One region of the Thioalkalivibrio sp. ALE9 genome, then DNA from elsewhere that is predicted to be linked to it. Evidence: predicted binding sites of a transcription regulator. Region 1 holds the regulator's gene; each other region holds the start of a gene.

Evidence for each region. The regulator sigma-54, encoded in region 1, starts transcription at its own class of promoters, with help from an activator protein. The targets are predictions, from matches to a motif close to TGGCANGNTNCNTGCTT.
Region 2: the regulator sigma-54 is predicted to act here: its motif matches at 1,193-1,209, upstream of fliL (flagellar basal body-associated protein FliL).
Region 3: the regulator sigma-54 is predicted to act here: its motif matches at 1,735-1,751, upstream of flgB (flagellar basal body rod protein FlgB).

Annotation. Positions count from the first base shown of each region.
Region 1 is NZ_KB898129.1:79,497-82,766, reverse strand. Features, by position in the region: gene D106_RS0110685 (PTS sugar transporter subunit IIA) at 1-184, opposite strand, end outside; gene hpf (ribosome hibernation-promoting factor, HPF/YfiA family) at 188-526, opposite strand; gene D106_RS0110675 (RNA polymerase factor sigma-54) at 543-2,024, opposite strand; gene lptB (LPS export ABC transporter ATP-binding protein) at 2,114-2,884, opposite strand; gene lptA (lipopolysaccharide transport periplasmic protein LptA) at 2,881-3,270, opposite strand, start outside.
Region 2 is NZ_KB898122.1:484,304-487,573, reverse strand. Features, by position in the region: gene fliM (flagellar motor switch protein FliM) at 1-635, opposite strand, end outside; gene fliL (flagellar basal body-associated protein FliL) at 646-1,143, opposite strand; gene D106_RS0102300 (flagellar hook-length control protein FliK) at 1,435-2,529, opposite strand; gene fliJ (flagellar export protein FliJ) at 2,595-3,041, opposite strand; gene D106_RS0102290 (FliI/YscN family ATPase) at 3,038-3,270, opposite strand, start outside.
Region 3 is NZ_KB898122.1:323,574-326,843, forward strand. Features, by position in the region: gene D106_RS0101535 (chemotaxis protein CheV) at 1-593, shown strand, start outside; gene D106_RS0101540 (protein-glutamate O-methyltransferase CheR) at 799-1,614, shown strand; gene flgB (flagellar basal body rod protein FlgB) at 1,833-2,240, shown strand; gene flgC (flagellar basal body rod protein FlgC) at 2,268-2,687, shown strand; gene D106_RS0101555 (flagellar hook assembly protein FlgD) at 2,699-3,270, shown strand, end outside.

The DNA of each region.
Region 1 (3,270 bases):
CCAGGCCGGTGGAGCCCAGCTTTTCGCGCGCGGACAGGGCCTCGAAGATCGCGGTGCTGCCCGGTCCGCCGGCATCACCGCCGCCGGCGAGGAGTTCCGACAGGGCCTCCAGGGCCCGCTTCTGACTGGAGCATTCCGGCTCCAGGCGGATGCGCTCGGCGGTGATCAGCTCGGCAATGGACATGGGTCAGGAGGCCTGCTCACGGTTGCGCTGGGCGCCCTCGGCCCGGTGATGATCCTTGACCTTTTCCTTGTGCTTGATCAGCTGGCGGTCGACCTTGTCGATCAGCGCGTCGATGGCGGCGTACATGTCCTCGTGGGAGGCCTCCGCGTGGATGTGATTGCCGCTGACCTGGAGATTCGCCTCGGCCTTGTTGAACTGGTTCTGGGTCTTCTCGTGGGTCAGCACGACGTGCACGTCGATGACCTTGTCGAAGTGGCGTTCCAGCTTCGCGAACTTCTCGTTGACGTAGTCGCGCAGGGCGTCGGTGAGGTCCACATGGTGGCCGGTCAGGTTGATCTGCATGGTCGGGACTCCTTGGTTACTTGTGGCCGGTGGGCATGGAGGCCATCTGCCGGCGTTCGCTGGATGAAGGGATGTGCATCGCCTCGCGGTACTTGGCCACGGTGCGACGCGCCACATTGATGCCCCGGTCCGCCAGGATCTGGGCGAGCCGGGCATCGCTGAGCGGCTTGTTCGCGGGTTCGTCGTCGATCAATTCGCGAATCATGGCACGGATGGCGGTGGCGGAACACTCGCCACCGTCGTTGGTGCCGACATGGCTGGAGAAGAAATACTTGAACTCGAAGACTCCGCGCGGGGTGTGCATGTATTTCTGGGTGGTCACCCGGGAGATGGTCGATTCGTGCATCTCCAGGATCTCGGCGATATCGCGCAGGATCAATGGCTGCATCGCGACCTCGCCGTGTTCCAGGAAGCCTTGCTGGCGATGGACAATCGCCTCGGCGACGCGCAGCAGGGTGTCGTTGCGGCTGTGCAGGCTCTTCAGGAACCAGCGCGCCTCCTGCAGCTGGTCGCGCATGAAGGCACTGTCGCGGGCATCCGATACCTGGCGCACCATGCCGGCGTAGAGGTCGTTGATACGGATGCGTGGCGCGATTTCCGGGTTCAGCTCCACGCGCCAGCCCTCCGGGGTGTGGCGCACGTAGACATCGGGCACCACGTATTCGGAGGTGGCGGCACTGATCTGCGCGCCCGGCCGCGGGTTCAGGGTGCGGATCAGGTCCAGGGCGCGCGCCAGTTCGTCCGGGTCGCGCACACCCGACTGGCGTTGCAGGGCTTTGTAATCGCGCTTGCCCAGGCTGTCCATGCCGTGTTCCAGGATCGCCCGGGCGGCCTCGCGGGCGGGGGCGTCCGGGGCCAGTTCGCGCAGCTGAATCTCCAGGCATTCGCGCAGATCGCGCGCGCCCACGCCCAGGGGGTCGCACTGCTGGATCCAGTGCAGGACTGCCTCGACCTCATCCACGCCGACGGGCTCTTCCTCGCCGCGGCTGATGGTCTCGGCCAGCGTCTCGAGGTCGCCTTCGAGATAGCCGTCGGGGCTGATCGCGTCGATCAGGGCCGCGCCGATGCGCTGGTCGCGCGGAGTCAGGTGGCTCAGGTGCAGCTGCCACAGCAGGTGGTCCTGCAGGCCCTCGCCGTCGTCGTCGCTGGTGTTTTCCAGCGGGTCGCGGTCATCCACGCCCTTGGGGGCGGGCGGCGGTTCGTAGATGTCGTCCCAGCGGCTGTCGGTGGTGAGCTCCTCGGGAATCACGTCATCGCTGGTGGTAGTGGCCTCCATGCGGTCGCCTTCCACCACCTCGCCCTCCGCGTCCAGGCGCTCGGCCCCGCCCATGTCGTCCTCGTCTTCCACCTGTTCGAGCATGGGGTTGCTCTCCAGCGCCTGCTGGATCTCCACCTGCAGCTCGAGCGTGGACAACTGCAACAGGCGGATCGCCTGCTGCAGTTGCGGGGTCATGGTGAGCGTCTGACCCAGCTGAAGATTCAGGCCGGGTTTCAGCATTGGCTGTGCGGGTCGCGGGTGACCATAAGAGCGATCTTAAATGCTGCCTCGTGGTTTGTGCACCGGCGCGGGTTGTGCGCGTGCCGGAATCACAGGCGGAAATTCTCGCCGAGATAGACCCGGCGCACCTGGGGGTCGGCCAGTAGCTCGTCGGGTGTCCCGGCGGCCAGCAGGCGCCCCTCGCTCAGAATATAGGCCCTGTGGCAGATCCCGAGGGTTTCGCGCACGTTGTGATCGGAGATCAGAACCCCGATGCCGCGCGCTGCAAGGTGGCGAATTACATCCTGGATATCGCCCACCGAGATCGGGTCCACCCCGGCAAAGGGCTCGTCCAGGCAGATGAATTGCGGGTCACCGGCCAGGGCCCGCGCAATCTCGGCGCGCCGACGTTCGCCGCCGGACAGCGCGATCCCGGGGCTGTGGCGCACGGTCTCGAGCTGAAACTCCTCGATCAGCGCGTCGCCGATACGCCGGCGTTCGTGGCGGTCCAGTCCGGGACGCAGTTCCAGCACGGCCTGCAGGTTGTCCCACACGCTCAGGCGGCGAAAGATCGAGGCCTCCTGGGGCAGGTAGCCGAGACCGGCGCGGGCGCGCACGTGGATGGGCGCGCGGGTGATGTCGTGCCCGCCCAGGGTGATGCGCCCGGCGTTAGGGCGGATCAGCCCGACCAGGCTGTAGAAGCAGGTGGTCTTGCCGGCGCCGTTGGGACCCAGTAGGCCGACCACTTCACCGGGTGCGAGGTCGACATCCACCTGGTCGAGCACGGTGCGCTGGCCGTAGCGCTTGGTCAGTTCGCGCCCGATCAGGCGATCACGGGCCTCGGCGGGTTCCGGCGCCGGGCTGGTGGCGGGTGCGTTCATTCGTCGTCGCGTGGCTGGATGGTGATACGTACGCGTTCGCTGTCGCCCTCGCCGCGTTCGGCCTCGATCACGTCGGTGGTCAGGTCGTAGGTGATGCGCTTGCCGCGCGCCTCTTCGCTGGCGGTGATCACATGGGCCTGGTCGGTGAGGATCATGCGGTCCTCGTTCAGCAGGTAGTCGATGCGCAGCGCGGTGGCGATACGCATCTCGCCGGTCTCGGGGTCGGGGGATTCCAGGCGGGCCGGCTCGCCGTGGGCCTCCATCTCGTAAGGGCGACGATCCCGGGTGCGCACGTAGACCGTGTCGGCCTCCAGCGTCATGTCGCCGCGGATCACGATCACGTCCCCGGTGTAGGTGCCCAGGCCCTGGCGTTCGTCCATCTCCGC
Region 2 (3,270 bases), on a different contig from region 1:
CCGCCCCCGTCGAGCTCGATGTGGAACTCGCTGATCACCACGATCTCGGTCGGCGAGACGATATTCGCGAACTGCGGGTTGACCTCGGAGTTCAGGAACTCGAACTCCAGGTCCATGACCGGCTGCCAGGCCTTTTGCATGTCCTCGAACGCGCCTTCCAGCACGCCGTGCACCACCTTCATCTCCATCGGGGTGAAGTCACGCCCCTCGATGCGGGTGTAGTAACGGCCGTCGCCGCCGAAGAAGTTGTCCACCAGGATGAACACCAGCTTCGGGTCGAACACGAACAGCCCGGTGCCGTGCAACGGATGCGCGCGCACCAGGTTCAGGCTGGTGGGCACGAACAGCGAATGCATGTACTCGGAGAACTTGGTGATGCGGGTGCCCACCACCGAGATCTCGGCGGAGCGACGCAGCACGTTGAACAGACGGACCCGCAGGTGACGCGCGAAGCGCTCGTTGATCATCTCCAGCGTGGGCATGCGCCCACGCACGATCCGGTCCTGGGTGGCGAAGTTGAATTCGCGTGCCTGGCCATCACTCGGATACGGGTCTTCCGTCTCGACGTCGCCCTCGTCCACGCCGTGCAGGAGGGCATCGATCTCGTCCTGGCTGAGGATATCCGTCTGTGCCATGACGGGGCTCCTACTGCATCACCAGTTCGTTGAACAGCACGGCCTCGACCGCGTCCGGGGCATCGCGGGAACGCAGGATCCCGGCGATCGTCTCTTTCAGCTCTTCCGCCAGGGCCTCCTTGCCCGCGCGGGTATTGAGATCCTCGTAGCGCTGTTCCGCCAGGATGCCCAGGAGGTCGTTTCGGATTGCCGGCAGGTGTCGTTCGAAGGCCTCGGCGACCGCCGGGTCATGGGTCACCAGCGACAGTTCCGCGCGCAGGTAGCGGATGCGCCCCGGGGCCTCGATGTTCACCGTCATCGGCTCGAGGCTGGTGTACAGCCGCTCGGGCGGGCCGGCTTCGACCTGCTCGGTATCGTCACCGTCCGCCATCAGGAAGAACCAGGCGGCGGCCGCACCGCCGGCTACGAGAAACAGGACGACCAGGATCAGGACGATCAGCTTGCCCTTCCCGCCCTTCTTCGGGGCGCCGCCTTCGTCGTCGTCCAGATTGACTTCCTTCTCTGCCATATCGCACCCGCTGTCCGGTAAACCGAGGATTCGTTCTCGGTACAGACCATAGCAAGGCTGATGCCAGAAGTCGTTTTAGTCTTTGTAATCCGTCAGTTACGCTTGGTTACTGGCGGTTTTCCGGGGTAAACGCGGGCGCGGAAAACATGAAGAACGTCAAGAATCGGCCGCCCGGCCGCCGTGAAAGACGGAATCTTGGCGGCACACGGGAACATGGGGGAAGCCGGCATAAGCGCAGGAACGGGCCTGCAGCCACGGCCGCAGGCCGCGGCTGCACCCAAGCACGGCCGGTCAGGCAAACAGGTCCAGGCGCCGGTTCAGCATGGAGAGCGTGCTGCCATCGGCGGCCTCGCGGTCCTCGGCCTCGGCGGCCTCGTCATCCGCCGCGAGCGCCGTCTCGCCGGCCTCCTGCTCCGCCTGCTCCTCGGCCGCGTGGTCGGACACGGTCGCATCGTCCAGCATCAGGCCGCTCTCGGCCAGGCTGTCACGCAGGCGCGGCATGGCCGCCTCCAGCACCTCGCGGGTCACCGGATTGGCACTGATGAACTGGATACTGGTGCGATCACCCTCGACCAGCACACGCACATCCAGGCTGCCCAGTTGCGGCGGGTGCAGCTTGAGTTCGGTACGCCCGCCCTGCGCCTGGGCCAGCATGCGAACCTGGTCGGCCAGCTCCCGGGCCCCGTTGGGCTGCTGCAGGAGTCGTGTCAGATCGAGGCGCGGCAGCGCCCGCGCCCCGTCCGTCCCTTCGGCCTGCCCGAGCCCCTGGGCCGGCAGCACCCCGCTCAGGGGGTCGGAACGGCCGCGGCGCGCCTCGTCACCCCCCTGCCCCATCCACTGGGCGAGGATCTCCAGGACGTTGTCGCGGGCCATGCCTCCCTGCGCACCCATCACGTCGGGCTTCAGGGCAACCGCGCCATCGCGTCCGGCGTTGGCCTGGGCCGCTTCGACGAACAGCCGCATGACCGCGGCCGGCAGCGGCTTCACCGGCAGGGCCCGCTCCTCGCCTCCTCCCCGGGCGGGGGTACCTTCGGCGCGGGGCACCTCGGCTCGTCCCGGTTCCTGGGTCGCAGCCATCAGCGCGGCGACCGGCAAGGCATTGCCACCCCCTTCGGGATCCGCGGCCAGGGGCTGCCCGTCCAGCAAGTCCTGGAGTCGCGCCAGCATCGCCTCCAGGTCCAGGCCTTCCAGTTCCTCGCCGGGAACGCCCAGGCTGGCCAGCAGCGACTCCATCTGGGGCTCCAGGATGGCCAGGAAGTCCTCGCCGTCCTGGCCCTTGAGGCGGCCTTGCAGGCCTTTCAGGTCGTCCAGGCCCTGCATCGAGCTGCCGCCCAGCAGTTGCAGCAGCGGCAGCATGCCCTGGCCCGTATTCTGTGTTGCGATCATTGCCGAATCCTCGGTCTGCCGGGGTCATCCCCGGGCCCTTGCCTCAATCGATACTCAGGGTCCATTCAAGAACCCTGCCAACGCGCGTCTGCCTCGCGCGCATGGGCCTGGCGGGTGGCCCACATATCCTGTTCCGTCTGCTGGCGCCGCGCGTCATGCCGCGCGGTCTCGGCCCGCCGGCGCTCGAGCAGCTTCTCCAGCGAGAGGCTGTTTCGATGGCGCTCCAGCCACTCCTGGCGCGCCGTCTCCACCTGGGACTCGGCCGCCTGGATGCGCAGATCCTGCTGCTCCAGCGCGGAGCGCAGCTGGTCGCGCATGCCGGCCAGCCACTTCAGCGCATTGGCATCGTCCGGCAGGGTTGCCTGCAGGTATTCCCGCTGATAGGTCTCCAGGCGCTCGCGTTGGCCGGCGATGGCATCCAGTTGCTGCAGCCGCTCGCCCAGCTGGCGCGTCGCCTCGCTTTCCTCGATCTTGCGCAGCCGCAGCAGGCGCTCCAGGCGCTTCGGGTTCATGCCGCGCCACCCCCGACTAGTGCCAGCAGATCATCCCGGGCGCGGTCGAAGCTGACGGCCTCGTCGCGGCCCTGCCCCAGATAGGCCTCCAGGCGTTCATGCATCGCCACCGCCTCGTCCAGATGCGGATCGGCGCCCTTGCGGTAGGCCCCCACCGCGATGAGGTCGCGATTGCGCATGTAGGTGGCGGCCAGATCACGAAAGCGGCGGGCCGCGCGTTCGTGTTCCG
Region 3 (3,270 bases), on a different contig from region 1:
TGAATGTGAACTGGCAGGACGTGAAGTCCCCTCCGCGTGGTACGGGGCGCGAGTCCTTCCTGGTTGCGGTCACGGAGATCGACAACAAGCTGGTCGAGATCATCGACGTGGAACGGGTGCTTTCGATCGTCAATCCGCTGCCGTCGGAGGTGTCCGAATCGATTCGTGCGGACGCCACGCCAGCGGGGGGGCGCAAGGTCGTGATCGTTGACGACTCGGTCGTGGCGCGCAAGCAGATCGAAGGCGCGATCCGCGGTCTCGGGTTCGAATACGAGGTCTTCAAGGATGGTCAGGAGGCGCTCGACTTCCTGGAGCAGAAGGCCGGGGAGGGCCCGGTTCGCGACCAGATCGAGCTGGTGATCTCGGACATCGAGATGCCACGCATGGACGGCTATACCCTGACGGCGCGGATCCGGGACAATCCCGCCCTGAAAGATCTGAAGGTACTACTGCATTCCTCGTTGAGCGGCGAGTTCAATACCGACATGGTCAAGCGTGCCGGGGCCGATGCCTTTCTCTCGAAGTTCAACCCCGACGAACTGGCCAACGCGGTGCTCGACCAGACCGGGCGCGAGGGCCAGCAGGTCGAATGACGGCCGAGGGGAACGGGGTTGCCGCCCGGCAAGGTCGGGGCGGCGTCACATGGCCGACAAGGGCCCAGTGTCGTGTCCCGCCTGCGACACCGTATACTGAAACCCGCTACCGGGGATTCCCCCTGCGTTTCGTGGCGCGAGCGCCGCTGTCAAGGACTCGTCATCAGGATGCTAATCACCATGGACTGTGCTCGGGGATGAACCGGTGATCGATTCCCGCGATTACGAGGAGTTTTCCCGCTTCCTGCAGGACTGCTGCGGCCTGGTGCTGGGTGACAGCCGTCAGTATCTGGTGTCGAGCCGACTGTCCCGGCTGCTCGACGAGTTCGACTTCAAGAGCGTGCCGGAGCTCCTGCACGCGATGCGGCAAGCCCCGAATCCGCGGCTGCGCACCCGTGTGATCGACGCGATGACGACCAACGAAACCTCGTGGTTTCGCGATGGCTTTCCGTTCGAGATCCTCCGGCATGTGTTGTTGCCGGAGCTGGCTGCGAAGGGAAGCAGCATCAAGGTCTGGTCTTCCGGCTGTTCCAGTGGCCAGGAGGCCTACAGCATCTCCATGGTCGTCTCCGAGTGGGAGGAATCCCGCCCCTCGCGCAAGGTGCCGGTATCCATCCTGGGGACGGACCTGTCGGAGAAGATTCTGGATGACGCCCGGCGGGCGGTCTACGACGGCCTGAGCATTGTGCGCGGGTTGAGCGAGAGCCGCCGCGCGCGCTTCTTCGAGACCGTGACGGACGGCCACAAGGTCGTTCCCGAGGTACAGCGGCGCTGTCGTTTTCAGAAGCTCAACCTGATCGACAGCTACGCGGCACTGGGCAAGTTCGACCTGGTGTTCTGCCGCAACGTGCTGATCTATTTCTCCGGCGAGACCAAGCGACAGGTTCTTGACGGTATTGCGCGGCAGATGAATCCGGGCGGCTATCTGTTTCTTGGCGCTTCGGAGACGGCCGGCCCGTACACCAAGGCCTTCGAGACGGTTCGCACCGACTACGGCTCGGTCCTCCGGCTCAAATCCTGACGCCTCTCCGTCGCAGGGGCGCCAGGTCCGAAACGCCCGCGCAATGCGGCCGCGACTCGAATTGCTCCCTTCCCACGTTCCCCGCTAAGGGCGTCCCCAGCCGAGACGGATTCCCCTCGCTGGCATAGCGATTGCATCGGTCTCCTCGCAAAGGGCCGCAATGGCTGCGTCCCGGTTCTGGTAGCGAGGGTCCGCCACGGGCGGACAGGACGGAAACGATGAGTCTCTCTCTCGACAAGGCGATGGGCATCCTGCCGCAGGCGGTCAACGTGCGCGCCCAGCGCATGGAGCTGCTGGCCTCCAACATCGCCAATGCGGACACCCCGAACTACAAGGCGCGCGATATCGACTTTCGCGCGGTGCTCGAGTCCGCGGCGGGGAGCGGCAATCACTTGCCCATGGCGCGTAGCCAGGCGGCGCATATCGACCCCAATGCCGGGGCGATGAACGGGCAGGCCGAGGCGCTTTATCGCGTCCCGTCGCAGGCGTCCCTGGATGGCAACACGGTGGATCCGCAGATGGAACGTGCCGCCTTTGCCGAGAACGCGATCCAGTACCAGAGCAGTCTGGAATTCCTTAACCGCCGGGTCTCCGGCATCCGCGAAGCCCTGAGGGGCGACCGTTAACGCGGGCCTGATCGGGAGATCGATGTCGTGAGCAACATGTTCAGTCTGTTCAATACCTCGGCTTCGGCGCTGTCGGCGCAGTCGGTGCGCCTGAATACCGTCGCCTCGAATCTGGCCAACGCGAACACGGCGGCGACCAACCCGGACGAGGCCTACCGCGCCAAGCAGGTGCTGTTCCAGAGCGTGATGGACCAGGCCAGTCCCAACGGCTCGGCGACGGCCGTGCGGGTCGCCGGTGTCACCGAATCGCAGGCGGCGCCGAATGCCCACTACGAGCCGCACCATCCGCAGGCGAACGAGGAGGGCTACATCTTCCGCCCGGCGATCAGCGTGGTCGAGGAGATGGCCAACATGATGTCCGCCTCGCGCAACTACGAAGCGAACGTCGAGGTGATGGAGACCTCGCGTCAGCTGCTCCAGCGCACATTGCAGATCGGCCAAGGCTAGAGGAGCCCGCCATGACACAGATTTCCCCCGAATTGCTGGATCGCCTCGGCCTGTCGCGCCCGGAGAAGAAGCCGGAAGGCGAGATGGACCGCCTCGGGCAGTCCGACTTCCTCAAGCTGATGACCACCCAGCTGGAGAACCAGGACCCGATGGAGCCGATGGATAACGGTGATTTCCTCGGCCAGATGGCGCAGTTCTCCACCGTGACCGGCATCGAGCAGCTGTCCAAGTCCTTCGAGAAGCTGGCGCAGTCCCTGGGGCAGAACCAGACGCTGCAGGCGGCTTCGCTGGTTGGCAAGGATGTACTGGTGCCCGTCGAGTTTGGCGAGCTGGGGCCCGACGGGGGGGTGAACGGCGCGGTCGATCTGGAGCGCGCCACCGAAGAGCTGCAGATCGACGTGTACAGCCCTAATGGCGAGCGCATTCGCCGCATGAATATGGGCGCTGCCGGCAGCGGCCTGCAGGAGTTCACCTGGGACGGCATGCGCGACGACGGCACCTTCGCGCCACCGGGCGTCTACGAATTCAAGGCCACGGCCCGCTCCGGGACCCAGTCGGAGGCCGTGGATACCTTTCTGGATGC